2 regions of the Streptomyces gottesmaniae genome follow, and region 2 is predicted to be linked to the other one. Evidence: predicted binding sites of a transcription regulator. Region 2 holds the regulator's gene; the other holds the start of a gene.
The links. Region 2 encodes HrcA, which represses chaperone genes, less so after heat shock. Its sites were predicted from a motif close to TTNGCACTCNGNNNNNCNGAGTGCNAA; they were not measured.
Positions count from the first base shown of each region.

Region 1: groL (chaperonin GroEL) is a predicted target of HrcA. The motif match lies at 3,258-3,284, and genes of this name have one in related genera.

Region 1 covers NZ_JAVRFJ010000036.1:641-15,031, forward strand. Annotated here, with positions in the region: gene RM704_RS32780 (glucosyl-3-phosphoglycerate synthase) at 1-425, opposite strand, end outside; SAM riboswitch class I at 557-713, shown strand; gene thrC (threonine synthase) at 731-2,017, shown strand; gene RM704_RS32790 (ubiquitin-like small modifier protein 1) at 2,136-2,411, shown strand; gene RM704_RS32795 (cold-shock protein) at 2,874-3,080, shown strand; gene groL (chaperonin GroEL) at 3,448-5,070, shown strand; gene RM704_RS32805 (NADH:flavin oxidoreductase) at 5,309-6,460, shown strand; gene RM704_RS32810 (superoxide dismutase family protein) at 6,684-7,307, shown strand; partial or broken gene RM704_RS32815 (hypothetical protein) at 7,357-7,812, opposite strand; gene RM704_RS32820 (DinB family protein) at 8,120-8,665, opposite strand; gene RM704_RS32825 (DUF397 domain-containing protein) at 8,714-8,986, opposite strand; gene RM704_RS32830 (helix-turn-helix domain-containing protein) at 8,970-9,809, opposite strand; gene RM704_RS32835 (hypothetical protein) at 9,925-10,155, shown strand; gene RM704_RS32840 (hypothetical protein) at 10,152-10,364, shown strand; gene RM704_RS32845 (hypothetical protein) at 10,392-10,970, opposite strand; gene murQ (N-acetylmuramic acid 6-phosphate etherase) at 11,097-12,107, opposite strand; gene RM704_RS32855 (MurR/RpiR family transcriptional regulator) at 12,215-13,150, opposite strand; gene RM704_RS32860 (DUF8819 family protein) at 13,206-13,625, shown strand; gene RM704_RS32865 (DUF4031 domain-containing protein) at 13,622-13,894, shown strand; gene RM704_RS32870 (GNAT family N-acetyltransferase) at 14,016-14,391, opposite strand, start outside.
Region 2 covers NZ_JAVRFJ010000035.1:16,243-30,633, forward strand. Annotated here, with positions in the region: gene RM704_RS32320 (DUF3097 domain-containing protein) at 1-610, opposite strand, end outside; gene RM704_RS32325 (MBL fold metallo-hydrolase) at 652-1,407, opposite strand; gene hrcA (heat-inducible transcriptional repressor HrcA) at 1,796-2,812, shown strand; gene dnaJ (molecular chaperone DnaJ) at 2,813-3,949, shown strand; gene RM704_RS32340 (nitronate monooxygenase) at 4,123-5,289, shown strand; gene RM704_RS32345 (16S rRNA (uracil(1498)-N(3))-methyltransferase) at 5,286-6,035, shown strand; gene RM704_RS32350 (VOC family protein) at 6,082-6,474, shown strand; gene RM704_RS32355 (hypothetical protein) at 6,560-7,132, shown strand; gene RM704_RS32360 (S41 family peptidase) at 7,217-10,444, shown strand; gene RM704_RS32365 (HIT domain-containing protein) at 10,672-11,025, shown strand; gene RM704_RS32370 (ribonuclease Z) at 11,032-11,940, shown strand; gene RM704_RS32375 (adenosine deaminase) at 11,961-12,953, shown strand; gene RM704_RS32380 (MFS transporter) at 12,975-14,168, opposite strand.

The DNA of each region.
Region 1 (14,391 bases), on a different contig from region 2:
ACGATCCCGGAGACGAAGTCGGACGAGAACTCCTTGAGGTCCGCGTCGATGAAGCAGACGATGTCGCCGGACGTCACCAGCAACGACCGCCACAGGACCTCGCCCTTGCCGGGCACGGCCGGGACGCGGGGCAGGATGTCGTCACGGTGGACGACTCTGGCCCCGGCGGCCGCCGCGACCTGGGACGTCCGGTCGGTGGACCCGGAGTCGACGACCACGATCTCGTCCACGAGCGGCACCTGCCGCATCAGGTCGTGGCGGATGATCGCGACGATGTCGCCGACCGTTGCCTCTTCGTTCAGCGCGGGCAGGACGACGCTGACCGTCTGCCCTGTGGCTCGTTTCGCGGCCATGATCCGGTGGAGCGGGCGGTCGGCCATGGACCAGGAGCGGGTACTCAGCCAGCGCTCGACTTCCTTCAGCACAGTGCGCGGCTCCTCTGCGTTCATCTCGCGGTTCGGACGGCTCTCTCAACTGTCCTGGCCTTCGGTTACAGTCTTGGACAACGCTGGTGACCATCGCATGTCGCGGCTCGTCGGCGTATACAACCAAATACCGCTCATCCAGAGGGGCAGAGGGATACGGCCCGATGAAGCCCCGGCAACCCTCCAGCCGGTCTCGTAGCGATCACCGTCGATCGCGTCGCGAGGCTCCCGGCTAGGGAAGGTGCCAAATCCGTCTCACGGCGAAGTGCGTCGTGAGGAAGATGAGGAGAAAGGGCCTCGCCTCCATGGCTGCGCAGACTGTTGCAAGCACCACCGACTCCACCGTAGACCTCGGCCCCGCCGCCGCACTGAGCTGCCGCGAATGCGGTCACCGCGTTCCGCTCGGGCCGGTCTTCGCCTGCGAGGAGTGTTTCGGGCCCCTGGAGATCGCGTACGACTACTCCGCCTACGACACGGACGAGCTGCGCAAGCGGATCGAGTCCGGTCCCGCGAACATCTGGCGGTACGCGCCCCTCCTGCCCGTCCCGGCGGACGTGGCCACCAAGCCGAACATCAACCCCGGCTGGACCCAGCTCGTCAAGGCCGACAACCTGGCCGCCGCGCTCGGTGTCGACGCCGGCAAGCTCTTCGTCAAGGACGACTCCGGCAACCCGACGCACTCCTTCAAGGACCGGGTCGTCGCCCAGGCCCTGGAGGCGGCCCGCGCCTTCGGCTTCACCACCCTCTCCTGCTCCTCCACGGGCAACCTGGCCGGTGCCGTCGGCGCCGCCGCCGCCCGCGCCGGCTTCCGGTCCTGCGTGTTCATCCCGCACGACCTGGAGCAGGGCAAGGTCGTCATGGCCGCGATCTACGGCGGCGAGCTCGTCGGCATCGAGGGCAACTACGACGACGTGAACCGCTTCTGCTCCGAGCTGATCGGCGACCCGGCCGGTGAGGGCTGGGGCTTCGTCAACGTCAACCTGCGGCCGTACTACGCGGAGGGGTCGAAGACGCTCGCGTACGAGATCTGCGAGCAGCTCGGCTGGCAGCTCCCGGACCAGCTGGTCGTGCCGATCGCCTCCGGGTCGCAGCTCACGAAGATCGACAAGGGTCTGCAGGAGCTGATCAAGCTCGGGCTCGTCGAGGACAAGCCCTACAAGATCTTCGGCGCGCAGGCCGAGGGATGTTCGCCGGTGTCGGTGGCCTTCAAGGCCGGGCACGACGTGGTGCGCCCCCAGAAGCCGAACACCATCGCCAAGTCGCTCGCGATCGGCAACCCGGCCGACGGGCCGTATGTGCTGGACATCGCGCGGCGGACCGGCGGGGCCGTGGAGGACGTGACGGACGAGCAGGTCGTCGACGCGATCAAGCTGCTGGCGCGCACCGAGGGGATCTTCGCGGAGACCGCGGGTGGGGTGACCGTCGGCGTGACGAAGAAGCTGATCGAGGACGGCGTTCTCGACCCGACGCTGACCACGGTCGTGCTCAACACCGGGGACGGTCTGAAGACGCTGGACGCGGTGGCCGGGACCGGACTCACCGCGACCATTCGGCCCAACCTCGATTCGTTCCGTGCGGCCGGTCTCGCGTAAGGGCTGGTAGTCGTTCGTCTGCGCGTCCGTGGGGCTGGTCGCGCCCACGCGGCGGTAGCCGCATACCCAGTACAGCCCCGCGCCACCACTCTTCTGCACCGACCGGAGGTCACACGTCATGAGCGTCAACGTCCGCATTCCGACCATCCTTCGCACCTACACCGGGGGCCAGGCCGAGGTGAGTGCCGAGGGGGCGACCCTCGGCGAGGTCATCGCCGATCTGGAGAAGAACCACAACGGGATCGCCGCCCGGGTGCTCGACGATCAGGGCAAGTTGCGGCGGTTCGTGAATGTGTACGTGAATGACGACGATGTCCGGTTCGAGCAGGGCCTGGAGACGGCCACGCCGGACGGCGCGGGTGTGTCGATCATTCCCGCGGTCGCCGGTGGCTGACCGCCGCTCCGTACCGGCCGGTAGTAACCGTCGGTAACTTCGATTACCGAGAGTTCATCGAATTGCCCCCACCGTGAGAGAAGCGGAGGGGGCAATTCTCTATGGTTGAGCACTGTAGAGTTGGGGAACCCGGTCCGATCACCTTAGTGATTCCTTGCCGGGCGCATATTTGATCGCGCCGCACGCCCTATATGAAGTAGCCAAAGTGTGCAGGCCTTTTGCGTAATTCGTTCCTTTTGTGGGGCCCGACTTGCCCTGAATTCGGGCGAATTGTTCGTACATTCCCGACCGGTCGTGTCCAGAATTCTCGTCCGATTGACCTGTTGCAGAGGGCAGTTGGACAGATACATTCGGCCGCGGTCGACGCGTTCCGGCGCACACCCCCAACCGTTGGGGGGTGAGGTCTGACCCGGATCCGCGAAGTGTGGATCTGTGCAAGGGCCAGTAATAGGGGAGTTAGGCATGGCTCAGGGCACCGTCAAGTGGTTCAACGCGGAGAAGGGGTACGGCTTCATCGCGGTCGACGGTGGTGCGGATGTTTTCGTCCACTACAGCGCGATCCAGATGGACGGTTACCGCACCCTGGAAGAGGGCCAGCGGGTCGAGTTCGAGATCTCGCAGGGTCAGAAGGGGCCGCAGGCGGACATGGTCCGACTGGCGGCCGGCTGAAGTACGCGCCGGGTTCAACGCAGCGACGTTCTTCGTTCTTCATGGGAGGGCTCGCACCCCGTTTCGGGGTGCGAGCCCTCTCGTGTGTGGGCCGCCGGGCCGACCGGTCCGGGCCCGGGTCGTGGGTCCGCCGACGGGCGCACGGGGGTACGTTCACCTGCGGATCATCGAGAGGCGCTTGCACTCGACCATGCCGAGTGCTAATCATTGGCGTTAGCACTCTGAAGGTGAGAGTGACAACGAAGGACCGGGTCGGTGAGGCCCGCAGGCCAGGTGGGGCAAGGAACCACGGGGCAGGCGAGCCGTCCGTCGCGGGCGCGGGCGCGGTCCGAAGGAATCACCCCCAGTCCTGGAGGGACCACTTCACATGGCCAAGATCATCGCGTTCGACGAGGAGGCGCGGCGCGGCCTCGAGCGCGGCATGAACCAGCTCGCGGACGCCGTCAAGGTGACGCTCGGCCCCAAGGGCCGGAACGTCGTCCTCGAGAAGAAGTGGGGCGCCCCCACGATCACCAACGATGGTGTGTCCATCGCCAAGGAGATCGAGCTCGAGGACCCGTACGAGAAGATCGGCGCCGAGCTGGTCAAGGAAGTCGCCAAGAAGACGGACGACGTCGCCGGTGACGGTACGACCACCGCGACCGTCCTCGCCCAGGCCCTGGTCAAGGAAGGCCTGCGCAACGTAGCCGCCGGCGCCAACCCGATGGCCCTCAAGCGCGGTATCGAGAAGGCCGTCGAGGCCGTCTCCGGTGCGCTGCTCGACCAGGCCAAGGAGGTCGAGACCAAGGAGCAGATCGCCTCCACGGCCTCCATCTCCGCCGCCGACACCCAGATCGGCGAGCTCATCGCCGAGGCCATGGACAAGGTCGGCAAGGAAGGCGTCATCACCGTCGAGGAGTCGCAGACCTTCGGTCTGGAGCTTGAGCTCACCGAGGGCATGCGCTTCGACAAGGGCTACATCTCGGCGTACTTCGCGACCGACATGGAGCGCATGGAGGCGGTCCTGGAGGACCCCTACATCCTCATCGCCAACTCCAAGGTCACCAACGTCAAGGACCTGCTCCCGCTCCTGGAGAAGGTCATGCAGTCGGGCAAGCCGCTGCTGATCATCGCCGAGGACGTCGAGGGCGAGGCCCTGTCGACCCTGGTCGTCAACAAGATCCGTGGCACCTTCAAGTCCGTCGCCGTCAAGGCCCCGGGCTTCGGTGACCGCCGCAAGGCCATGCTCGGCGACATCGCCATCCTCACGGGCGGCGAGGTCATCTCCGAGGAGGTCGGCCTCAAGCTGGAGAACGCGACCCTGGACCTCCTGGGCCGCGCCCGCAAGGTCGTCATCACCAAGGACGAGACCACCATCGTCGACGGCTCCGGTGACACGGACCAGGTCGCCGGCCGGGTCAACCAGATCCGCGCCGAGATCGAGAACAGCGACTCGGACTACGACCGCGAGAAGCTCCAGGAGCGCCTGGCGAAGCTCGCGGGCGGCGTGGCCGTCATCAAGGCCGGTGCCGCGACCGAGGTGGAGCTCAAGGAGCGCAAGCACCGCATCGAGGACGCCGTTCGCAACGCGAAGGCGGCCGTCGAGGAGGGCATCGTCGCCGGTGGTGGCGTGGCCCTGCTGCAGGCCTCCGCGGTGTTCGAGAAGCTCGAGCTGACGGGTGACGAGGCGACCGGCGCCAACGCCGTGAAGCTCGCCCTGGAGGCCCCGCTCAAGCAGATCGCCGTCAACGGTGGTCTCGAGGGCGGCGTCGTGGTCGAGAAGGTCCGCAACCTGACCGTGGGCTGGGGCCTCAACGCGGCCACCGGTGAGTACGTCGACATGATCGCCGAGGGCATCATCGACCCGGCGAAGGTCACGCGCTCTGCCCTGCAGAACGCCGCGTCCATCGCCGCGCTCTTCCTCACCACCGAGGCCGTCATCGCGGACAAGCCGGAGAAGTCCGCCGCGCCCGCCGGCGGCGGCATGCCGGGCGGTGACATGGACTTCTGATCGACCCCGGTCGATCACCGTCCTTCGTACCGAGGGCGGCACCCCCTGGAGACAGGGGGTGCCGCCCTCGGGCGTTTCCCGGCGCGCCCAGCGGGCCCCTTCCGCGGTGTGCCCGGGGTCACAGCGGATGCGGGGGTGGGGGCGGAATCCCGTGGCCGATCGCGTGGTTGTGCGGAGGGCGAGCGCTATATGCGTGCGCATGGAATTCATTCCGCTCTCCCCTTCAAGGAGTCCCCACGTGACCACCGCCTCCACCGCCTCCACCGCTTCCGCCACTGGCTCCGCGTCCCGCGCCGCCGAGGTGCTGTCCCGACCCGTCAGGATCAACGGGCTGACCGTGCCGAACCGGATCGCGATGGCGCCGATGACGCGGGTGTTCTCGCCCGGTGGGGTGCCGGGGGCGGATGTGGCCTCGTACTACGGGCGGCGGGCGGCCGCGGGGGTCGGGCTGATCGTGACCGAGGGGACGTACGTCGGGCACGAGACGGCGGGTGATGTCGACGGGGTGCCCCGGTTCGCCGGTGAGGAGCAGCTCGCGGGGTGGGCGAAGGTCGCGGAGGCCGTGCACGCCGGGGGCGGCACGATCGTGCCGCAGCTGTGGCACATCGGGACCGTCCGGGAGCAGGGCAAGCTCTTCCCGGACGCCCCCGTGTTCGGCCCCTCCGGTCTGCGGGTCGACGGCACCGAGGCCGCGGGCGGCCGGGCCATGACCCAGGCCGACATCGACGAGGTCATCGCGGCCTTCGCCAAGTCCGCGGCCGAGGCGGAGCGCATCGGCATGGACGGCGTCGAGATCCACGGCGCCCACGGCTACCTCGTCGACCAGTTCCTCTGGGAGCGCACCAACCGCCGTACGGACGCCTACGGCGGTGACCCGGTCGCCCGGACGAAGTTCGCGGCGGAGATCGTGGCGGCCGTGCGGGACTCCGTGTCCGCCGACTTCCCCGTCATCTTCCGCTACTCGCAGTGGAAGCAGGAGGCGTACGACGCGCGCCTCGCCGAGACGCCGAAGGAGCTGGAGGCGGTGCTGGCCCCGCTGGTGGCGGCCGGTGTCGACGCGTTCCACGCGTCCACGCGCCGCTACTGGCAGGCGGAGTTCGAGGGTTCCGAGCTGAACCTCGCGGGCTGGACGAAGAAGCTCACCGGCAAGCCCACCATCACGGTCGGCTCGGTCGGTCTGGACGGGGAGTTCCTCGCCGCGTTCACCGGCGAGGCGGCGACGACGAAGGGGATCGACGACCTGCTGGACGGTCTGGAGGCCGAGGAGTTCGACCTCGTCGCCGTGGGCCGTGCGCTGCTCCAGGACCCCGAGTGGGCGGCGAAGGTGCTCGGCGGCCGTTTCGACGAGCTGAAGACGTTCGAGCCGTCGGCGCTGGGGTCGCTCAGCTGAGTCGCCCCCGTGCCGGGCCCGCGCCGGGTGCGCGCCGGGGATCTTTCGCCAAGTCTCCCCAGTACCCGGCGGTAGCGAACCAATTCCGTCATATGTGTCGTTGTAGTGTCGTGGCACAGCGCCGTCAGCGCCCCAACTCTCCTTATTTCACCGGGAGTTGGGGCGCCGATGCGCTGACCATCCCATGATGGTCCCCTTCCCCCACGAATCGGACAAGATATCCATGGCACGACACAAGCTCACCCTCAAGCACAAGCGGTTCCTCGCGGCCGGTGCCGCCGTCGTGGCGGTCGCGGGCGGCCTCGGCGTCGCCGCGAACGCGGGCGCCAGCGAGACGGTCGAGAAGAAGGCACCGGTGCCGAAGGTCGTCGTCAAGACGGTGTTCGCCCCGGCCGACACCGCCGATGTCGCGACCGCCGTCACCTACGACACCGCCCTGGTCCCGGTCGCCGGGCGGGTGCAGGTCAAGGAGGAGCTGCGGCGCGACGGCGGTACGCGGATCGAGCTGCGACTGCGGGACCTCGCCGCGAACCGCGTCTACGGCGCCCACGTCCACACCAAGCCGTGCGGCAAGCTGCCCGCCGACGCCGGGCCGCACTACCAGGACGAGCTCGACCCGACCCAGCCGTCCGTCGACCCGGCGTACGCCAACCCCGAGAACGAGGTGTGGCTGGACGTGCGGACGAACAAGGACGGTTCGGCCCGCTCGATCGCCACCGTCGACTGGCGCTTCCGGGACGGCGGGGCCCGTTCGGTGGTTCTCCACACGGCGGCCACCTCCACCCACGCGGGGCACGCGGGCACGGCCGGGGCGCGGCTGGCCTGCGTGAACGTGCCGTTCAAGTAGGAGCCCCCGGCGGGGAACCCGCGGGCGCGGCCGGTGGCCGGTGGCCGGTGGCCACGCAGCCGGCCTGGGACAGGGACAGGGCCGGCGTCGTACGGCCCAGGGCGGCGAGCAGGATGTGGGCGCGGGAGCGGGTGGGGCGGGCTCGGTCCGGTTCCTCCTCGGGTACGTCACCCCGCGTGAACCTCGCCCACCAGGTGTCGTCGCGCGCGGTACGGGAGAACCACGTTCGGGTGATCCACTGCGACGTCCCCGAATCGGCGGTCAGGTGTTCGCGGCCCCGGCGCAAGTGACCCGCGTCCTGAAGCCTGTTGAGGGCTGTACGCAGGGCGCATTGGCCGTACGGCAGCTCCTTGGCCAGCGTCTTCACACTGATGTCGGCGCCGTCGGGGAGGCGGTCGATGTACGCGGCGATCGCTGCTTCGCGGGGTGGGAGGTCGGCGAAGTCCTGTGCCGTGTGGGGGAGTTGGCCGGGGGCGGCGCGCTTGCCGTAGCCCGGGGCCGCCATGGGATGGCGACGCGGAGGGTGCGGGTCCGCGTGCGCGGGCAGGGGGGCAGCACTAGAGTTGGCAGCAGCCATGGGGATCGAATTCATCCTTCGATCTCGTAGGTCAAGCCCCCGCAGGTGTTGGTAGCACCTGGCGGGGGCTGTTTCGTCTGCGGGCACCGTATCAGCATCGTCACGGTGCGTGGCAAGTCGAACGCGTGACGTCAACTCGCCGGGTGGGAGGGTGGGTTGAGGCCCACCTCCCCTTCCGAAAAAAAGAGGGCTCGCGGCTGGTGGCTTGAGCTTCGGGGCCGGTTCCGCCCGCGCGTCAGCCCATGCTCTTCGCGCCGTCCAGGGACTCCCGGATGATGTCCGCGTGACCGGCGTGCTGCGCGGTCTCGGCGGCGATGTGCAGCAGCACCCTGCGGGCCGACCAGCTCGCCTCCCCCTCGAACCAGGGGGCCTTCGGCAGTGGGTGCGACGCGTTCAGGTCGGGCAGCGTGGCCACGAGTTCGTCGGTCCGGTCGGCCACCTCGACGTACTCCGCGAGCACGCCGGCCAGCGTCTCGCCGGGCAGCATCCGGAACTCGTCGGCGCGCTTGGCCCAGTCGGCCTCGGTCATGGCGGTGAAGTCGGGCATCGTCGAGGGGCCGTCCACGATGAACGCCGCCCAGTTCCGTTCCACCGACGTGACGTGTTTGATCAGGCCGCCGAGACAGAGTTCGCTGGCCGTGGTGCGCTGCCCGGCCTGCTCGTCGGTGAGGTCGCGGGTGGTGAAGCGGAGGAAGTGGCGCTGCTTGGCGAGTGTTTCCAGCAGGTCGGCGCGCTCGCCGGTGGGCAGGGTGGGGGCGGGGGTGTTCGTCGTTGTGTTCATGCCCCCACGGTAGGAACCATGTAGGTCAGATCCTGACCTCTTCGCGGGTCAGTCGCGCTTCAGTTCCTCGATGAACAGGGACCAACTCTCCGCCCGGAACACGAGCTTCGGGCCGAGGGGGTTCTTGGAGTCGCGCACGGGGATGTGGGTGGGGTGCGTGGGGTGGGCGAGGGTGACTTCTAGGCAGTTGCCGCCATCGCCGCCGCTGTAGCTCGACTTGTGCCAGCGGGTGACCTCCAGGCAGTTGCCGCCACTGCCGCCGCTGTAGCTGGACTTGTGCCAAGTGGCCGAGCCCAGCTCGTGCTCAGGGATGCTCCTCATGCGCATAATCCTGGGCCATTGTTTCGAGCATGACCAGGGAGTTCTCTGGCGGCAGTGCGGCGGCGGTGAGGAACTCGAAGGTGCGTCGCTGATGGCGGACGGTGGCGGGGTCGTCCTCCAGGCGGCCGGTGCCGACACCCTCGTAGTAGACGAGCGGGGGCGCCTCCATGAAGTCCATCAACTTGATGGAGCCCTCCATCGACGCGTGGGCGCCGGAGTCGAAGGGCAGCACCTGCACGATCGCCCGGCTCTGGTGGATCATCCCGGCGATGTGCCGTAGGGCCTCGGTCATCACCTTGGGTCCGCCCGTGGTGCGACGCAGTGCGGCCTCGTCCAGGACCACCCACAACAAGGGGTCTGCTGGATCGTCGAGGATGCGGACGCGCTCCATCCTGGCCGTCACCAGGTCGTCGACCACCCGCTGCGGTGCCGTCGGCTGGTACGCCCGGAACACGGCTCGTGCGTACTCCGCGGTCTGGAGCAACCCGGGGATAAGCAGCGGAGCGTACTCCCTGATCTCGGTTGCCTCCGCCTCCGCGTCCGCCGCTTCCGCGAAGTGTTCCGGGTACTTGGACTTGGCGGTGGCCTGGCAGTTCCGTAGGAAGAAGTCCCCCGTGTCCAGCGCGACATCGATCAGCCGGGCGATCTCCGGCTGCATACGCCGTACCGCCGCCTCCAACTGGCCCACGAACGAACCGCTCACGAACAGCCGTTGGCCCAGATCCTCCTGGCTCAGCCCTGCCCGCTCTCTCGCGTGGCGCAGCTCCGCGCCCAGAAGTGCTCGCGGCGACGACGACGGGTCGAGGTCCTTCGGTCCTGGCATGGCCATTACCCCCTGTACAGCAGTCCCCCTGTTGGGGCGTCGTGTCTGGCCAGGCTAGGGCGCTGTCGGACACGCTGTGTGGCGAATCGGCAACCCAGCGTGGAGGAATGGCGACGTGAAGAACAGAGCGGCGAACGGTCGGCGCAGGTCCGCGTTCTCGACCGAGGACGCCGTGGAGCAGCTCGACCAGGCCCTGCGTGGCGTCGGGATCATCCTGCCGTCCCTGCGCGTCGACCCGATCACCGGCGCCAGTGAACTGCCCTACCCGCTCGTCGAGTTGGGTCGCTGCAACCTCCAGGTCGCCGCCAAGCTCGCCGCCGTGCTGCGCAAGGCGGCCGAGACGTGAGCGCCCCGCGGCGGTCGTACGCCGTGGACGTGCGCGACGGGCGGCTCGGCGAGGTGATGGGGCGCGAGGGCGGTTACGTGCAGTTGCGGCCGGTCGGGGGTGGGCGGGAGTGGGACTGCCCGCCGGACGCGCTGCGCGAGGCCCCGCCGGGGGAGGTGCTGCGGGCCCGGGTGCGGCGGGTCAACGCGGAGGGGCGGCTGCCGTGCTGAGCGAGACTCTCGGGCGCCCGGGGTCGCTCACATGTTCCCCAGGGGCTCGATGTCCACCCGTACCGGCTCGCCCCAGATGCGGGTCACGTCGTAGTCGGTGAACTCCTGGACCAGGCGGTAGGCGAGGGCGGGGCGGGGGCCGCGGCGTTGGGCGGCGAGGTAGAGCTCGGCCTCGCGGCGGTCGCGGCGGGGGGTGCCGCAGAGCTGCCAGACCTGGCCGTTCCATGCTTCCGGGAGCCAGCGCTGCTGGGGTTGGGGGCGGTCGTCCCGGATGCCGTAGCGGGAGGGGGCCGGGGTGGTGGGGCCGGTGGGGCGGGACGGGCCGTAGCTGTCGTTCAGCTCGGTGCGGCGGGCGGCGCGGCGGCGGGTCTCGCAGAGCAGGCAGCGGTCGGGGGCCTCCTCGTCCACCGGGCCGTTGGGGTGCTCGGCGCAGCGGGTGGTGGGGGCGGCCGTCGTGACCGTCTCGTCCAGCAGCTCCAGGGCTCGCTTGATGTCGGCCTTCACCTCGTGCAGCCGGGCGTCCGGTGTGTCGGCGTTCAGCGCCTCGCCGTGCTCCCCGAGGACACGCAGGGCACGGCCGAGGGCGGTGAGCTGGGCGTGGTTCATGGTGGTGGTCTCACCCCGGGGTGGTGTGGTCGCGGACCCTCTTCTGACCTATGAAGGGTGCCATGCGGCACCGACAACCCCCTCGATGTGGGTCAGGGGCCGCCGCAGGGTGCCGCCGCGAGCGGCTCACGGAGACGTCGCCGCCGCCAGGGCCGCCCGGAGGTGGCCCTCGTTCTCCGTCAGGAGGCGGGCCGCCGTGGGGGCGTCCACGCCGCTCAGGATGGTGAGGATGGCGTTCTTGACCTGGCCGTTCGAGGCGGTGAGGGCCGTGTCGATCTCGTCGTCCGTCGCGCCGGTGGCGAGGGCGACGATGCGGTGGGAGCGGGCACGGAGCTTGTCGTTGGTGGCCCGCACGTCGACCATCAGGTTCCCGTAGGTCTTGCCGAGGCGGATCATGGTGATCGTCGAGAGCATGTTGAGGACGAGCTTCTGGGCCGTGCCCGCCTTGAGCCGGGTGGAGCCGGTGACCAGCTCGGGTCCGACGACGATCTCGATGCCGTGATCGGCCGCCGCCGCGAGCGCGCTGGCCGCGTTGCAGGACAGGCCCACCGTCAGCGCGCCGGCCGCCCGCGCGTGCTCCACCGCTCCCACCGCGTACGGCGTGCGCCCCGAGGCCGAGACGCCCACCACCGTGTCGTCGGGCGTCAGGGCGAGCGCGTCGAGGTCGGTCCGGGCCAGCTCCGCCGAGTCCTCCGCGCCCTCGATCGAGGTGACCATGGCCTCGCGGCCACCCGCGATCAGGCCCACGACCTGCGTCGGGGCCGTATTGAACGTCGGCGGGCACTCGGACGCGTCCAACACCCCCAGCCGGCCCGCCGTCCCCGCGCCCGCGTAGATCAGCCGACCGCCCCGGCCCATCCGCTCCGCGATCGCGTCGATCGCCGCCGCGATCAGCGGCAGCTGCGCGGCCACGGCCGTCGGCACTCCCGCGTCCTCGGTGTTCATCAGCTTCGCGATGTCGAGCGTCGGAAGCTGATCGATGTCGGCCAGCTCCGGCCGGAACGCCTCGGTCGTCAACGACTCCAACTCCGCGCGCACGGCCAGGTGGTTGGCCAGGGCGGCACCCGGGAGGCCGGAGCCGCCCGGAAGGCCGGCGGCGTTCGAGAGTGCGGAGGTGTCCGGGGAGGTGGGGGGCATGGCGACTCATTTCGTGCGGGTGGAGCGACTGTGCGTTGGCGGGCGGACGCCGCGGTGGTCCGGGCGGCCGGGACGGCCGGCCACGGCCGCCGCGACAGCCGTCCCGGCTACCGCGAGGGGCCCCCGATCCGATGCCGATGGGCCAGCGCCTCGTACGAGGCGGACAGCGCCGGCGCCGCCGACTCGTACGTCCGTTGTGCCACTCCGACGAACAGGCAGTCCACGACCAGCAGTTGGCTCGTCCGGGACGACATCGCCGCCGGTCGCAGCTCGCTCTCCCGTGCCGTGGACGTCGTCAGGACGTGGTCGGCGTACTGGGAGACCGGCCCGTCCGGGCGGCCGGTGATCGCGACCGTCGTGGCGCCGTGGTCGAAGGCGACCCGCAGCGGTTCGATGACGTCGCCCGTGGAGCCGGAGTGGGTGATCGCCACGGCCACGTCCTTCGCGCGGAGCTGCACCGCGTTGGTGACGGCGAGGTGCGGATCGCTGTGCGCCTGGGCTATCAGCCCTATGCGGAGCAGTTTCTGTGTGAGGTCCTGGGCGACCAGCCCGGACGCCCCCACCCCGTAGACGTCGATGCGCCGGGCACCGGCGAGCGCCGCGACCGCCGCGCCGAGCTGGCCCATGTCGAGTCCGGCGGCCGTGTCCGCGAGGGTCTGCTGCTCGTCGTAGGCGAGCTTGGCGACCACGTCGGACAGCGGGTCGTCCACCGCGATGTCGGCCGTGACCGAGGGCGCGCGGCCCGACAGCTGGTGGGCGGCGAGGCCCGCGAGGGCGAGGCGCAGGTCGCGGTAGCCGGGGTAGCCGAGGACGCGGGCGGTGCGGACGACCGTGGCCTCGCTGGTGCCGGTGAGTTCGGCGAGGCCCGTGACGGTGAGCGCCGCGCAGGCGGCCGGGTCGTTCGCCACGGCCTCCGCGACGCGCTGCATGGAGCGGGTCATGGAGGGCGCCAGCGTCCGCACCTTCGCCGCGAGGGCGGCGGGGGCGGGCGGCGCGACCGGGGCGGACGCCGGTGAGAAAATTTCCTTCACGTCATCGCTCACATAGTGAAAGATATTTTCTGTCGGGTGCGATGGTCAAGGGCCGCACAATGGATGCATGAGCCCCAGCAGTGACCCCGTGAGCCCCCTTGAGCAGACGCTGCACGCGGCTCGCGCCCTCGTGCTCGCCGATCTGGTGTCCGGGAAAGTCGCGGAGGCGGACATCGTCTCGATGGTCGAGGAATCCGTCGCACAGCGCCGCTGGTGGGTCGAGCAGTGGCCGGACGGCGCGGCGTACGTCGCCGGGCTCGTCGCCCAGGACGTCCAGGACGCCCTGCTCGAACGGTACGGCCGCTGGCCCCTGTGCCCGGTCTGCGGCGACGGCGACCCGCACGCCCTCGACGTCGAGCCGGAGCTCGGGCCCGATCCGCAGTGGGTGTGCCACAAGGCGGGGGTGCGGGTCGCGGCGCTGGGGTCGCTGGGCGCCCCGTCCGGAGGAGGCTTCGGGGATGCCCCCGGAGGGGCGGTGTCCCCGTGACCCTCTACGTCGATCCCCCCACCTGGCCCGGGCACGGGCGGATGTGGTCCCACCTCGTGAGCGATGTGTCCTTCGACGAACTGCACGCCTTCGCCAGGGAGTTGGGCATCCCCGAGCGCGCCTTCGAGCGCGACCACTACGACATCCCGTCCCATCGCTACACGGAGGTCGTGCGGGCCGGCGCCGTGGAGGTGGGCTCGAAGGAACTGCTGCGCAGGCTGACGGGAGCGGGGCTGCGCAGGCCGAAACGACGAGGGCCCGCGGCCTGAGAGGGCGCGGCTGAGGGCCACGCGGCGCCGGGCGCGCCGCCCGTACGGGGCAGTGGGTCGGTCGACGAAGACCGCGTCCAGCCTGTGCACCCGGTCCCGGAGCGGTCGGGCCCGGCGTACGTCAGGCGCGCAGCCGGAGTTCGTACGCGAACTGCTCCCCGTCCTCCCCGTCGCCCCAGTCGTCGCTCACCTTCTCGAATCCGGCGCGGGAAAGGACGCTCTGCGAAGGGGTGTTGAACTTCTCGACGACCGCGAACAGCGACCGTACGTCCCCCCGCTCCCGGCTCCGCTCCCGCGCCCAGCCGGTCAGCGCGCCCACCGCCTCGGTCATGTAACCGCGCCCGCGCGCCCCCTCGACCAGGTCGTACCCGATCTCGACGCGGCCCTCCTCGTCCGGCGCCCCGTGGTAGCCGAGCGCGCCTACGGCCAGCCCGTCCTCCTTGCGGACGAGCACGAACATGCCCCACTCCGGCCGGTGCACCCCCGCCTCGTACGCC
Region 2 (14,391 bases):
CCGACGACGGCTTCACCGCCTCCCAGATGTCGATGTACGGGTGCCCCACGACCAGTGCGTGTTCGCTCGTCACCGACTGCGCGATACGGGACTCCTTGCTGCCCGGGACCAGATGGTCGACCAGGACCCCGAGGCGCGCGTCCGGCCCCGGTGCGAAGTCCGCGACGATCGCGGGCAGGTCGTCCACGCCCTCCAGGTACTCCACCACCACGCCCTCGATGCGCAGATCGTCGCCCCAGACCTTCTCGACGAGTTCGGCGTCGTGGCGGCCCTCGACGTAGATGCGGCCGGCCCGGGCCACGCGCGCGCGGGCGCCCGGCACGGCCACCGAGCCGGAAGCCGTGCGGGACGGGCGGGTGGGGGACGACGACGCGGGGCGGACCAGCGTCACCACCCGGCCCTCCAGCAGGAAGCCCCGGGGTTCCAGCGGGAAGACACGGTGTTTGCCGAAGCGGTCCTCCAGCGTCACCGTGCCCGCCTCGCAGCGGACGACCGCGCCGCAGAAGCCGGTGGTGGGCTCCTCGACGACCAGTCCGGGGTCGGCCGGGACCTCGGGGACCGGCTTGGGCTTCTTCCAGGGAGGGGTCAGGTCGGGTGAGTACTGGCGCATTCGGATGACGATAGGAGAAGCGGCGCCCGGATGCTCCGTACTCAGCCCGACACGCCGAAGCGCCGGGCCAGCGCGTCGCGTTGGGCCCGCACGAAGGCCGCGTCCACCACCGCCCCGTGACCGGGCACGTACAGCGCGTCCTCGCCGCCGAGGGCCAGCAGACGGTCCAGCGCGTCCGGCCAGCGGGACGGGACGGCGTCGGGGCCGGCCTGGGGTTCCCCGGACTCCTCGACCAGGTCTCCGCAGAAGACGACCTCCGGAGAACCGGCAGAGTCTCCGGTCCCCGGCGTGCCCGGGACGAGGACCACCAGATCGTGTGCGGTGTGCCCCGGTCCCACGTTCGCCAGCAGCACCTGACGGCCGCCGCCCAGGTCGAGCGTCCACTCGCCGGAGACCTGGTGTCGGGGAAGGACGAGGAGGTCGGCGGCCTCGGTGGCGTCCGCCGGGGGCAGGCCGTGGTGCACGGCGTCCGCGCGGAGGGCGTCGCGGTCACGGGTCAGGACGCCGTCGACGCCCACCGCGCCGAAGACCTCCACCCCGGCGAACGCCGCCGCCCCGAAGACATGGTCGAAGTGGGGGTGGGTGAGCGCGAGATGCGTCACACGGGCGCCACCGAGCAGCTGCCACGCCTCGGCCCGCAACCGCGCGCCCTCCCGCAGGCTGGAACCCGCGTCGATCATGAGGGCCGCACCGTCCCCGGCCACCAGTCCGACCGTGCAGTCCCAGCCGGGAAGGCGGCACCGTCCGACGCGTGGCGTCAATCCCTGCCACCCGCACTCTTCCCAAGTCACCGTCATGCCCCGACGCTAGCTGTAGCTCGGCGTCAGCCGGTGCGGGAGGGGGTGGGGCAGGCCGCGAAGAGGGCCTGTCGTGAAAGCTTCCGGGGTCGCCATGGGCGGGCCGCGGGGCGGTGCGGCCGCCCGTGTGCTCGCCGGTCGGCGGACCCGGGCCGACCGCGCCCGTCGTCGCGTACCCGTCGGTAGGAAGCGCGCCGCCAGGGGACCCGGCGACGGTCGGGCAGGGGCCCGACATCGCCGGACAGGTCGGTACACGTCGGCATGACATGGCTGGACCGGCCTTGCCGGGGGCGTACCCCACCGCCGTACACTGGGCGGGGAGTGTTGGCACTCGCCCGGGGTGAGTGCCAAGGGGGAGTCACGGAAGAGCGAGCTGGAGGTGTGCGCGATGCTCAGTGAACGCAGGCTCCAGGTGCTGCGCGCCATCGTCCAGGACTACGTGGGCACCGAGGAGCCGGTCGGTTCCAAGGCGCTCACGGAGCGGCACAACCTCGGGGTCTCCCCGGCGACCGTCCGCAACGACATGGCGGCGCTGGAGGACGAGGGCTTCATCGCCCAGCCCCACACCAGCGCGGGCCGCATCCCCACCGACAAGGGGTACCGGCTCTTCGTCGACAAGCTGGCGGGCGTCAAGCCGATGACCCCGCCCGAGCGGCGCGCCATCCAGAACTTCCTGGACGGCGCGGTCGACCTCGACGACGTGGTGGCGCGCACCGTGCGGCTGCTGGCGCAGCTCACGCGGCAGGTCGCCGTCGTGCAGTACCCGTCGCTCACACGGTCGACGGTGCGGCACGTGGAGCTGCTGTCGCTGGCCCCCGCCCGGCTGATGCTCGTGCTGATCACGGACACCGGACGGGTGGAGCAGCGGCTGGTGGACTGCCCGGCGCCCTTCGGAGAAACGTCAGTCGCGGATCTGCGCGCCCGCCTCAACAGCAAGGTCGCGGGCCGCCGGTTCACCGATGTCCCGAAGCTGGTCGAGGACCTGCCGGAGGCGTTCGACGTCGAGGACCGGGGCACGGTCGCCACGGTGCTCTCCACCCTGCTGGAGGCACTCGTCGAGGAGAGCGAGGAGCGGCTGATGATCGGCGGTACCGCCAATCTCACCCGCTTCGGACATGACTTCCCCCTCACCATCCGGCCCGTTCTGGAAGCCTTGGAGGAGCAGGTCGTCCTCCTCAAGTTGCTTGGCGAGGCCGGGGATTCGGGCATGACCGTACGCATCGGTCATGAGAACGCGTATGAGGGACTCAACTCCACGTCCGTCGTCTCCGTCGGTTACGGTTCGGGCGGCGAGGCAGTAGCGAAGCTGGGCGTGGTCGGACCTACGCGCATGGACTATCCGGGAACGATGGGAGCGGTACGAGCGGTGGCACGGTACGTCGGACAGATCCTGGCGGAGTCTTAAGTGGCCACGGACTACTACGCCGTGCTCGGCGTGCGCCGCGACGCGTCTCAGGACGAGATCAAGAAGGCGTTCCGGAGGCTCGCGCGCGAGCTGCACCCGGACGTCAATCCCGATCCGAAGACCCAGGAGCGGTTCAAGGAGATCAACGCCGCCTACGAGGTGTTGTCGGACCCGCAGAAGAAGCAGGTCTACGACCTCGGCGGCGACCCGCTGTCCCAGGCGGGCGGCGGCGGCGCGGGCGGCTTCGGCGCCGGTGGCTTCGGGAACTTCTCGGACATCATGGACGCGTTCTTCGGCACGGCGTCCCAGCGCGGCCCCCGGTCGCGTACGCGCCGGGGTCAGGACGCGATGATCCGGCTGGAGATCGACCTCGACGAGGCGGCCTTCGGCACGACGAAGGACATCCAGGTCGACACCGCCATCGTCTGCGTGACGTGCAGCGGCGAGGGCGCGGCCCCGGGCACCACCGCCCAGACCTGCGACATGTGTCGCGGTCGTGGTGAGGTCTCCCAGGTCACGCGGTCCTTCCTCGGCCAGGTCATGACCTCCCGGCCCTGCCCCCAGTGCCAGGGATTCGGCACGATCGTCCCCAACCCCTGCCCCGAGTGCGCGGGCGACGGACGGGTGCGGTCGCGGCGGACGCTGACGGTCAAGATCCCGGCCGGTGTCGACAACGGCACGCGCATCCAGCTCGCCGGTGAGGGCGAGGTCGGGCCCGGCGGCGGTCCCGCCGGTGACCTCTACGTCGAGATCCACGAGCTGCCGCACTCGATGTTCCAGCGGCGCGGCGACGATCTGCACTGCACGGTGACGATCCCGATGACGGCGGCGTCGCTCGGTACCAAGGTGCCGCTGGAGACGCTGGACGGGCTGGAGGAGGTCGACATCCGGCCCGGGACGCAGTCCGGGCAGTCGATCCCGCTGCACGGGCGCGGTGTCACGCATCTGCGGGGCGGCGGACGGGGCGACCTGATCGTCCACGTCGAGGTCCAGACGCCGACGAAGCTGGACCCCGAGCAGGAGGGGCTGCTGCGGCAGCTCGCCGCGCTGCGGGGTGAGGAGCGGCCCACCGGGCAGTTCCAGCCCGGACAGCAGGGCCTGTTCTCCCGGTTGAAGGACGCGTTCAACGGACGCTGAGCGGACGCGGGTCGGGTGCGGCTGCGTGGGGCCTCTCGCGGGGTCCCCGCCGCCGCTGAGAAGCAGGGGGCCGCGCCCCTCGCTTCCCCGGCCCGCCCCCGCCCACCCGCACCCGACGAGCGGCCGTCCGTCCCCGATTCGGCTGGACCCGGAGGACATGGCACCATGCCGTCATGTCCTCCGCACTGACCGATCTCGTCCCGCTCCCGATCGTGCAGGCCCCGATGGCGGGCGGCGTGTCCGTGCCGCGGCTGGCCGCCGCCGTGTCCGAGGCCGGCGGGCTGGGGTTCCTGGCCGCCGGGTACAAGACGGCCGACGGGATGTACCAGGAGATCAAGGCGCTCCGGGCGCTCACCTCACGCCCCTTCGGCGTGAACCTCTTCATGCCGCAGCCGGAGCACCCCGGCGCGAGCACCGGCTCCACCGGAGTGGCTGACCCCGCGCCCCCCGCTGCCGCCGCCGTCGAGGTCTACGCGGAGCAGCTCGCGGGTGAGGCCACCTGGTACGACGCCGAGCTGGGCGACCCGGACAGCGGACGCGACGACGGTTACGAGGCCAAGCTCGCCGTACTGCTCGACAACCCGGTCCCCGTGGTGTCGTTCCACTTCGGGTGCCCGACGCCCGAGGTCGTCGACGCCCTCGCCCGCAAGGGCACGCTCACCCTGGTCACCGCGACCTCGGCGGAGGAGGCGCAGGCCGTGGAGCGGTCCGGGGCCCACGCCGTGATCGTGCAGGGCGTCGAGGCCGGCGGCCACCAGGGCACCCACCGGGACGACCCCGAGCGGGACCGCGCCGGCATCGGTCTGCTCTCGCTCGTGGCCCAGGTCCGCGAGGCCGTGGCGCTGCCGATGGTCGCGGCCGGCGGCATCATGCGCGGCAGCCAGATCGCCGCGCTCCTCACGGCGGGGGTGAGCGCGGCCCAGCTCGGCACGGCGTTCCTCGCGACCGCCGAGTCCGGCGCGCACGCCGTGCACAAGCAGGCCCTCACCGACCCCCTCTTCGTCCGCACCGAGCTGACCCGAGCCTTCTCCGGCCGTCCGGCCCGGGGCCTGGTCAACCGGTTCCTGCGCGAGCACGGCCCGTACGCGCCCGTCGCCTACCCGGAGGTCCACCACCTCACCTCCCCGCTGCGCAAGGCCGCCGCGAAGGCCGGGGACGCGCAGGGCATGGCGCTCTGGGCCGGGCAGGGGCACCGGATGGCCCGGGACATGCCGGCCGGGGAACTGGTCGAGGTGCTGGCCGCCGAGATCGCCGCCGCACAGGCCGAGCAGGCCGCCGCGCGGGTCGGCAGCCCGGCGGCGGGGCTGGGCGGCGTACAGACCGGGAACGAGGGGCGATGACCGCACCGGTGTTCGTGGTCGACTCGCTGGACCTGCCGGACGGCTGCGGCGGCGAGCTCGTCCTCGACGGACCCGAGGGCCGGCACGCCGTCTCCGTGAAGCGGCTGCGGGCCGGTGAGGACGTCGTCCTCACGGACGGGCGCGGCCGCTGGGCCGAGGGCATCGTCAAGGCCGCCGAGGGCAAGGACCGGCTCGTGGTCATGGACCTGGAGACCGTGCACGAGGAGCCCGCGGCGCAGCCCCGGATCACCGTCGTCCAGGCGCTGCCCAAGGGTGACCGGGGCGAGCTGGCCGTCGAGACCATGACCGAGGTCGGTATCGACGCGATCGTTCCCTGGGCCGCCTCCCGCTGCATCACCCAGTGGAAGGGCGAGCGGGGGCAGAAGGCCCTCGCCAAGTGGCGGGCCACCGCCCGCGAGGCGGGCAAGCAGTCCCGCCGGACGCGATTCCCCGAGGTCGCGGACGCGGCCACGGGCAAGCAGGTCGCGGAGCTGCTGGCGAAGGCCGACTTCGCCGCGGTCCTGCACGAGAGCGGCGACGACACACTGGCCACGGCGCAGCTGCCGACGGCCGGGGAGATCGTGCTCGTCGTGGGGCCCGAGGGGGGCGTGTCGCCGGAGGAGCTGGCGCTCTTCGGCGAGGCGGGCGCGGGGGCGTACCGACTCGGGCCCAGTGTGCTGCGTACGTCGACCGCCGGGACGGCGGCCGGGGCGTTGCTGCTGGGCCGGACCGGACGCTGGTCCTGACCGCCACCCGGTCCCGACCGGCGTCCCCGACCCCCAAGGGAGCATCGTGGAACTCGCCCAAGTAAGGCTGCTCGTCTCCGACTTCACCGTCTGCTACCGCTTCTACGCCGATGTGCTCGGGCTGAAGCCGCAGTCCGGGGCGGTCGACGGGCCGTACGAGAAGTTCAGCCCGGCCGTCGGGTCCGCGGGGATCGCCCTCCAGGACCGGGCGATGATGGCCGAGGTGCTCGGGGAACTGGCCGACGCGGCGAACGGGCACCGGTCACTGGTCGTCCTGCGGGTCGACGACCTCGACGCGTACTGCGAGCGGATCACCTCGTTCGGCGTGCGGCTCCTGCACGGGCCCGCACGTATGACCGACCGTATGCGGGTGGCCCATCTCAAGGATCCCGAGGGGAACTTGGTCGAGCTGCAGGAATGGCTGCTGATGAGCGGCTGACGTCCCCGCCCCGTGTCCCCCGGTCCCGGCGGCTTGGCCGCATGCGGTCTTCCGTGCCGCCGCGGGCGGTGGCAGGCTGCCAGGCATGGGGGCATGGAGGCGTGTCAAGGCGTACCGGACGGGCGGGCGTCGGCTCCTGCTGGGAGCCGGGCTCGGCATCTGCGCGGTCGCCGCTCTGGTGGCCTGCGAGGGCGGCGGGCTCAACACCGGCGCGGTCGCGTTCACCACCGACCAGCTCGCCACCAAGGAGCTGGAGCGGGAGGGCCTCGACGTCCAGTGGCTCAACTGCACGGCGTCGTACGACAGCGACGGCGGGGGCGGGCAGGGTGACGACAGGAAGTCCGGCGCGCCGTCCGCGTCCGCGAACACCGTCGCGGACGTCGACTGCACCGGTGAGGACAAGGAAGGCCGGGACATCGAGGTCACCGGGAAGGTGACCAAAGAGGTCAACGGCAGGTGCGTACGCGGGGACCTGACCGCGAAGGTCGACGGCAAGGAGTGGTTCCACGTCGACGTGCTCGGCAACTGCGACGCCCCGGCCCCGACGCCGAGCGCCGGACAGCCGGACCCCGACCGGCCGGGGCCGACCGCGACGGTCACCGTCACCCAGACCATCTGGTGCCAGAAGGACCCGGCGTGCGTGCCCGAGGGCAAGTGAGGCCCGGCCCGAGGCGCGGTCCCGGGGCGAGGGACATGATCCAAACCCCTCCCCATCAGACCGAACGCTGCATAAAGTAACTGGGTGACTCAGCTCGCGTATTTCCGGTATCCGCATCTGCACGGCGACCTGGTCGCCTTCACCGCCGAGGACGACGTGTGGGTCGCGCCTCTGGACGGCGGCCGTGCCTGGCGGGTCAGCGCGGACAACGTACCCGTGAACCATCCGCGGATCTCCCCGGACGGCACCACCGTCGCGTGGACCTCCACCCGGGACGGCGCACCCGAGGTGCATATCGCGCCCGTCGACGGTGGATCGGCCAAGCGCCTGACGTACTGGGGGAGTTGGCGCACCCAGGTGCGCGGCTGGACCCCCGACGGTCAGGTCCTCGCGCTCAGCACCCACGGGCAGGCCAGCCTCCGGCGGAGCTGGGCGCGCGCCGTGCCGCTCGACGGCGGACCGGCCACCACCCTCCCCTACGGGCCGGTCGGCGACGTCGCCCACGGCCCCGCCACCGTGCTGCTGTCCGCGCCGATGGGCCGCGAGGCCGCCTGGTGGAAGCGGTACCGGGGCGGCACGGCGGGCAAGCTGTGGATCGACCGGGCCGACGAGAGTGCGGAGGGCGCCGGGGAATTCGTGCGCCTGCACACCGAGTTGGACGGCAACCTCGAATACCCGATGTGGGTCGGGGACCGGATCGCGTTCCTCTCCGACCACGAGGGCGTCGGGGCGCTCTACTCCTCCCTCGCCGACGGCTCCGACCTGCGCCGGCACACCCCAGTCGACGGTTTCTACGCCCGGCACGCGGCCACCGACGGCACCCGGGTCGTGTACGCGTCCGCCGGGGAGCTGTGGCTGCTGGACGACCTGGACGGCGCCGAGCCGCGCAGGCTCGACATCCGGCTGGGCGGACAGCGCGTGGACCTCCAGCCGTTCCCGGTGAACGCCTCCCGCTGGTTCGGGTCCGCCTCGCCCGACCACACCGCCCGGGGCAGCGCCGTCTCCGTGCGCGGCTCGATCCACTGGATCACCCACCGCTCCGGCCCCGCCCGCGCGCTCGCCGCCGAGGACGGCGTACGGGCCCGGCTGCCCCGCACCTTCCGGGTGGAGGGCGAGGAGTGGGTCGTGTGGGTGACGGACGCGGAGGGCGACGACGCGCTGGAGTTCGCCCCGGCGACCGGCGTCGGTCCCGGCGCCACCCCGCGCCGCCTCGCCGCCGGGCAGCTGGGCCGTGTCCTCGGACTCGCCGTGGCCCCCGACGGCAGCCGGGTCGCCGTCGCCGCCGACGACGGCCGCGTGCTGCTCGTCGAGCGGGAGACCGGCGAGGTGCGCGAGGTCGACCGCAGCGAGGACGGCGAGGTGACCGGGCTGGTCTTCTCGCCCGACTCGGCCTGGCTCGCCTGGTCGCACCCCGGCCCGCGCCCGCTGCGCCAGCTCAAGCTCGCCAACACCGCCGACCTGTCCGTCACCGAGGCGACCCCACTGCGCTTCCAGGACTTCTCGCCGACGTTCACGCTCGACGGCAAACACCTCGCCTTCCTCTCCGCCCGCGCCTTCGACCCGGTCTACGACGAACACGTTTTCGACCTGCACTTCGTCAGCGGCGCCCGCCCGCACCTCATCACGCTCGCTGCGACCACCCCGTCCCCCTTCGGACCGCAGCGCCACGGCCGGCCGTTCGAGGCGCCCGACAAGGACGAGACCCCCGACAGCGAGGGCACCCCGACCACCCGCATCGACCTCGAAGGGCTCGCCGACCGGATCGTGCCCTTCCCGGTCGAGGCCGCCCGCTACTCCACGCTCCGCGCCGCGAAGGACGGCGTGCTGTGGCTGCGCCACCCCGTCACCGGCGTCCTCGGCCATCTGCGGGCCACGCCCGACGACCCCGACCCGAAGACCTCCCTGGAGCGGTACGACCTCGCCCAGCGGCGCCTGGAGTATCTGGCGTCCGACGCCGACCACTTCGCCGTCAGCGGCGACGGCAAACGGGTCCTGCTGTGGACCGACGGCAAGCTCAAGGTCGTCCCCAGCGACCGGCGTGCCTCCGGCGACGACGACAGCGACACCAACGTCACGGTCGACCTCTCGCGCATCCGGCGGACCGTCGACCCGGCCGCCGAGTGGCGCCAGATGTTCGACGAGACCGGCCGCCTGATGCGGGACAACTTCTGGCGGCCCGACCTGGGCGGAGTCGACTGGTCCGGCGTCCTGGACCGCTACCGCCCCGTCCTTCAGCGGGTGGCCACCCACGACGACCTCGTGGACCTGCTCTGGGAGGTCCAGGGCGAGTTGGGCACCTCCCACGCGTACGTCACCCCGCGCGGCCGGGGCGGCTCCGGCGACCGGCGGCAGGGGCTGCTCGGCGCGGACATCTCCCGGCACGAGGACGGTCCCCAGGGCACCCCGCTGTGGCGCATCGACCGGGTGCTGCCGTCGGAGACCTCCGACCCGGACGCGCACTCGCCGCTCGCCGCGCCCGGCGTGGCCGTGCGGGCCGGGGACGCGATCATCGCCGTCGGCGGGCAGCCGGTGGATCCGCTGGCCGGCCCGGGACCGCTGCTGGTCGGCACCGCGGGCAAGGCGGTCGAGCTGACCGTGCTGCCGTCGGGCGGCGGGGATCCGCGGCACCCCGTGGTGGTGCCCATCTCCGACGAGGAGCCCCTGCGGTACCACGCGTGGGTGGCGGACCGGCGGGCGTACGTGCACGAGAAGTCCGGTGGCCGGCTCGGGTATCTCCACGTGCCCGACATGGTGGGTTCCGGCTGGGCCCAGCTCCACCGCGATCTGCGCATCGAGGTCGCGCGGGAGGGGCTGGTCGTGGACGTCCGGGAGAACCGGGGCGGGCACACCTCCCAGCTCGTGGTGGAGAAGCTGGCCCGGCGGATCGTCGGGTGGGACCTGCCGCGGGGGATGCGGGCGAGCAGCTATCCCGACGACGCGCCCCGGGGGCCCGTCGTCGCCGTCGCCAACGAGTTCTCCGGGTCGGACGGGGACATCGTCAACGCGGCGATCAAGGCGCTCGGGATCGGGCCGGTGGTCGGTACCCGGACCTGGGGCGGGGTCGTCGGGATCGACAGCCGGTACCGGCTGGTGGACGGGACGCTGGTGACCCAGCCGAAGTACGCGTTCTGGCTGGAGGGGTACGGGTGGGGGGTCGAGAACCACGGGGTCGATCCCGACGTGGAGGTGGTGCAGGCGCCGCAGGACCACGCCGCCGGGCGTGACCCTCAGCTCGACGAGGCGATCCGGATCGCGCTGGAGGGGTTGGAAGCGACGCCGGCGAAGGTGGCACCCGCGCTGCCCGAGTCTTAGCGGCCGGGGGGTGCGTCTCGGGTGCGGGTCCGGTGGGGCTTCTCGCGCAGTTCCCCGCGCCCCTTAAGGGCCTCCGGCCCTCTCGGGCCGAAAAAGCACGGGGCGTAGCCCCTGCTTTTTCAGGGGCGCGGGGAACTGCGCGACCAGCCCCACCGGACCCGCACCCGAGACGCACCCTGGCGATAGCATGCCCCCGTAGGCGATCACCGGTGGCTGGGAGGCAACGTATGGCTGGGGAGCCGCAGGACGACTGTCTGTTCTGCAAGATCGTGGCGGGACACGTACCCGCGACGATCGTCAGGGAGACGGACACCACGGTCGCGTTCCGGGACATCAACCCCCAGGCGCCGACCCACGTCCTGGTCATCCCGAAGGCGCACTACACGGACGCCGCGACACTCGCCGCCGCCGCCCCCGACCTGGCCGCGGACGTCCTCCGCGAGACACAGGCCGTCGCGGACGAGGACAAGCTGGAGAGCTACCGCATCGTCTTCAACACCGGCACCGGCGCCGGCCAGACCGTCTTCCACGCGCACGCCCACGTCGTCGGCGGTCGTGGCCTGCAGTGGCCCCCCGGGTGACGAGCCGTGTCCGTACGTGAACTGGTGGTCCTGGGCACCGCCAGCCAGGTCCCGACCCGGCACCGCAACCACAACGGCTATCTGCTCCGCTGGGGCACCGAGGGGCTCCTCTTCGACCCCGGCGAGGGTACCCAGCGGCAGATGCTGCGCGCCGGGGTCGCCGCACACGACCTGAACCGCATCTGCGTCACCCATTTCCACGGGGACCACTCCCTGGGGCTCGCCGGTGTGATCCAGCGGATCAACCTCGACAGGGTCCCGCACGACGTCACGGCGCACTACCCGCGCTCCGGCCAGCGGTTCTTCGACCGACTGCGGTACGCCACCGCCTACCGGGAGACGGTCCAGTTGATCGAGGCGCCGGTCGAGGGCGAGGGCGGAGTGCTGGCCGCCACCCCCGCCTACACGCTCGACGCGCGGAAGCTCTCGCACCCCGTCGAGTCGTACGGGTACCGCCTCGTCGAGCCCGACGGACGCCGGATGCTGCCCGAGCGGCTCGCCGCGCACGGGATCGAGGGGCCGGACATCGGGCGGATCCAGCGGGAGGGCGCGATCGGCGGCGTCCGCCTGGAGGACGTCAGCGAACTGCGGCGCGGACAGCGGTTCGCGTTCGTCATGGACACCCGGTTGTGCGACGGGGTCTACGCCCTCGCCGACGCGGCCGACATGCTCGTCATCGAGTCCACCTTCCTGAACGAGGACATCGAACTCGCCGTCGACCACGGTCATCTGACGGCTGGTCAGGCGGCTTCCATCGCCCGCGACTGCGGTGTACGGCATCTCGTCCTCACCCACTTCAGCCAGCGGTACACCGAGCCCGAGGAGTTCGAACGGCAGGCGCGGGCCGCCGGGTTCGAGGGAGAGCTGACCGTGGCGCACGACCTGCTGAGGGTGGCGCTTCCGAAACGGCGTTGAAGCGGCCGTACGATGCTTTGATGTCCCTCCCCAAAGCTGAATTGCACCTGCACATCGAAGGAACCCTGGAGCCGGAGCTGGCCTTCGCGCTGGCCGCCCGAAACGGGGTCGCGCTGCCGTACGCGGACACCGAAGCGCTGCGCAAGGCCTACGAGTTCGAGGACCTGCAGTCCTTTCTGAACCTGTACTACGAGCTGATGACGGTCCTGCGCACCGAGCAGGACTTCGCGGACCTGGCCGACGCCTATCTCGCCCGCGCCGCCGCCCAGGGCGTACGCCACGCCGAGATCTTCTTCGACCCGCAGGCCCACGTGACGCGGGGCGTGGGGATGGGCACGGTCGTCGAAGGGCTGTGGCGGGCGCTGGGGGGGAGCGAGGAGACGCACGGGATCTCCACCCAGCTGATCCTCTGCTTCCTGCGGGACGAGTCCGCCGAGTCGGCGCTCGACACGCTGAAGGCCGCCGAGCCGTATCTCGACCGGATCGCCGGGGTCGGACTGGACTCGGCCGAGGTCGGGCATCCGCCGGTCAAGTTCCGTGAGGTGTACGAGGCGGCCGCCGCGCTCGGTCTGCGACGCGTGGCGCACGCGGGGGAGGAGGGCCCGCCGGAGTACATCACCGAGGCCCTCGACGTCCTCGGGGTCGAGCGGGTCGACCACGGGCTGCGCTGCATGGAGGACCCGGCCCTCGTCGAGCGGCTGGTGCGCGAGCGGATCCCGCTGACGCTCTGCCCGCTCTCCAACGTCCGGCTGCGCGCCGTCGACACCCTCGCCGACCACCCCCTGCCCGCCATGCTCGACGCGGGCCTGCTCTGCACGGTCAACTCGGACGACCCGGCCTACTTCGGCGGGTACGCCGGCGACAACTTCGACGCCGTGCGCCGCACCCTCGGTCTGAGCGAGGACCGGCTGCGGGAGCTGGCCCGCAACTCCTTCACCGCGTCCTTCCTGGAGCACGACGAGGAGCGGCGGGCCCGGTATCTCGCCGAGGTGGACGCGTACGAGTTCGGGTGACGGGGCGGGTGCGGAGGACCCTCAGGCCGCCGGGCGGTACTCCGGTCGCCCGGCGGTCGCCTGCTCCTCGTAGCGGGCGCGTTCCGTCGTGGGTGTGGCGGTGAGCAGGGCCACCCAGGTCATGGGGGCCGTGATCAGGAGCAGGCCCACGGCCAGGATCGCGCCCATCGCCGGATAGCCGACGTGGGCGGAGAGCAGGCTGCCGACGAGGGGCCCGGCGGCCGTGCCGAGTGAGGACGCGGAGCCGATCAGGACCGCCCAGCGGCCACGCGGGTCGAGGGAGGCGGCGAGGCCGATGAGGTACGACAGGACGACCGGGTAGAGCGCGTTCCAGGCGATCTCGCCCGTGGCGAAGGACGTCAGGTCGGTCGCGGTGGCGCTGAGCGCGATACAGCCGGAGATGAGCGCGGTGCCGACGCCGATGGGCAGCGCGCGGCCGAAGCGCACGCCCAGTGCGCTCGCCCCGATCACCCCCAGCAGGCCCGCGCCGAGCGCCGCCGCGAAGACGGCGCCGACGGTGACCTCGGAGAGCCCGGCCTGGGTGGTGCCGATCCGGCCGCTGACGCCCCAGAGGGAGTTCTGCGCCAGGGACCACAGCAGGAGCGTGACGGCGAGGGTCAGACCATGGCGGGGGTGGGGGAGCGGGCCCCGTTCCCGGGCGACCTGGGCGGTGGCCACCGGGGCGGCGAGCCGGGCGGTGGCCGGGAGGGTGAGCAGGGCCGTGAGGGCGAGGGCGGCGAGGGGAAGGCCGTGACCGGGGCCCAGGCGGGGGAGCGTCAGATACAGCGCGCCCGCCAGCGCCGAGACGCTCAACAGGCCCGTCGTCGACACCCGGTGCGGGTCGCGCTGCGCGGCGATCCCGGTCGCGGCCACGGCGGTCGCCGTACCGGAGCCGAAGCCGCCGAGGACCGCGCCGGCGACCACCGCGGGGAGGGCGGTGGTGAGAGCGGCGGTGCCGTAGCCGGCGGCGGCGAGCAGCAGGCCCGCCCGGGCGAGGCGACGGGGGCCGAGGCGGGCCACGTGGGCGGCGAGCGTGAAGCCGGCCGTGGCCGAACCCAGCAGCAGCGCACTGCCGACGGCGCCGGCCTCGGTGGTGGTGAGGGGGAGTGCCGCGTCGAGCCTGCCCACGGTGGTCGGCAGGAGGTACGCGGCGAGATACCCGGCCGTGAAAAGGGCGACGAGGGGCCAGGGCGGGGTGGTGGTGCGGGGGGACACGGGCGTTCCTGGACGTGCGAAGGTGCGGCTCGATGAGGGGGGTTGGGCGGCTGGCTGTCGACGGACAGGGACGCGCGGAGAATTTGTATCACGGCGCGTTTGGGGTGGGGATTGGTGGGTAGGCGCAGCAGTTTTGGGGGCGCCTAGTAGCTCGCGGGGCCGGGGGTGCGTCGGCGGGTGCGGGTGCGTGGGGGTTGCTCGCGCAGTTCCCCGCGCCCCTGAA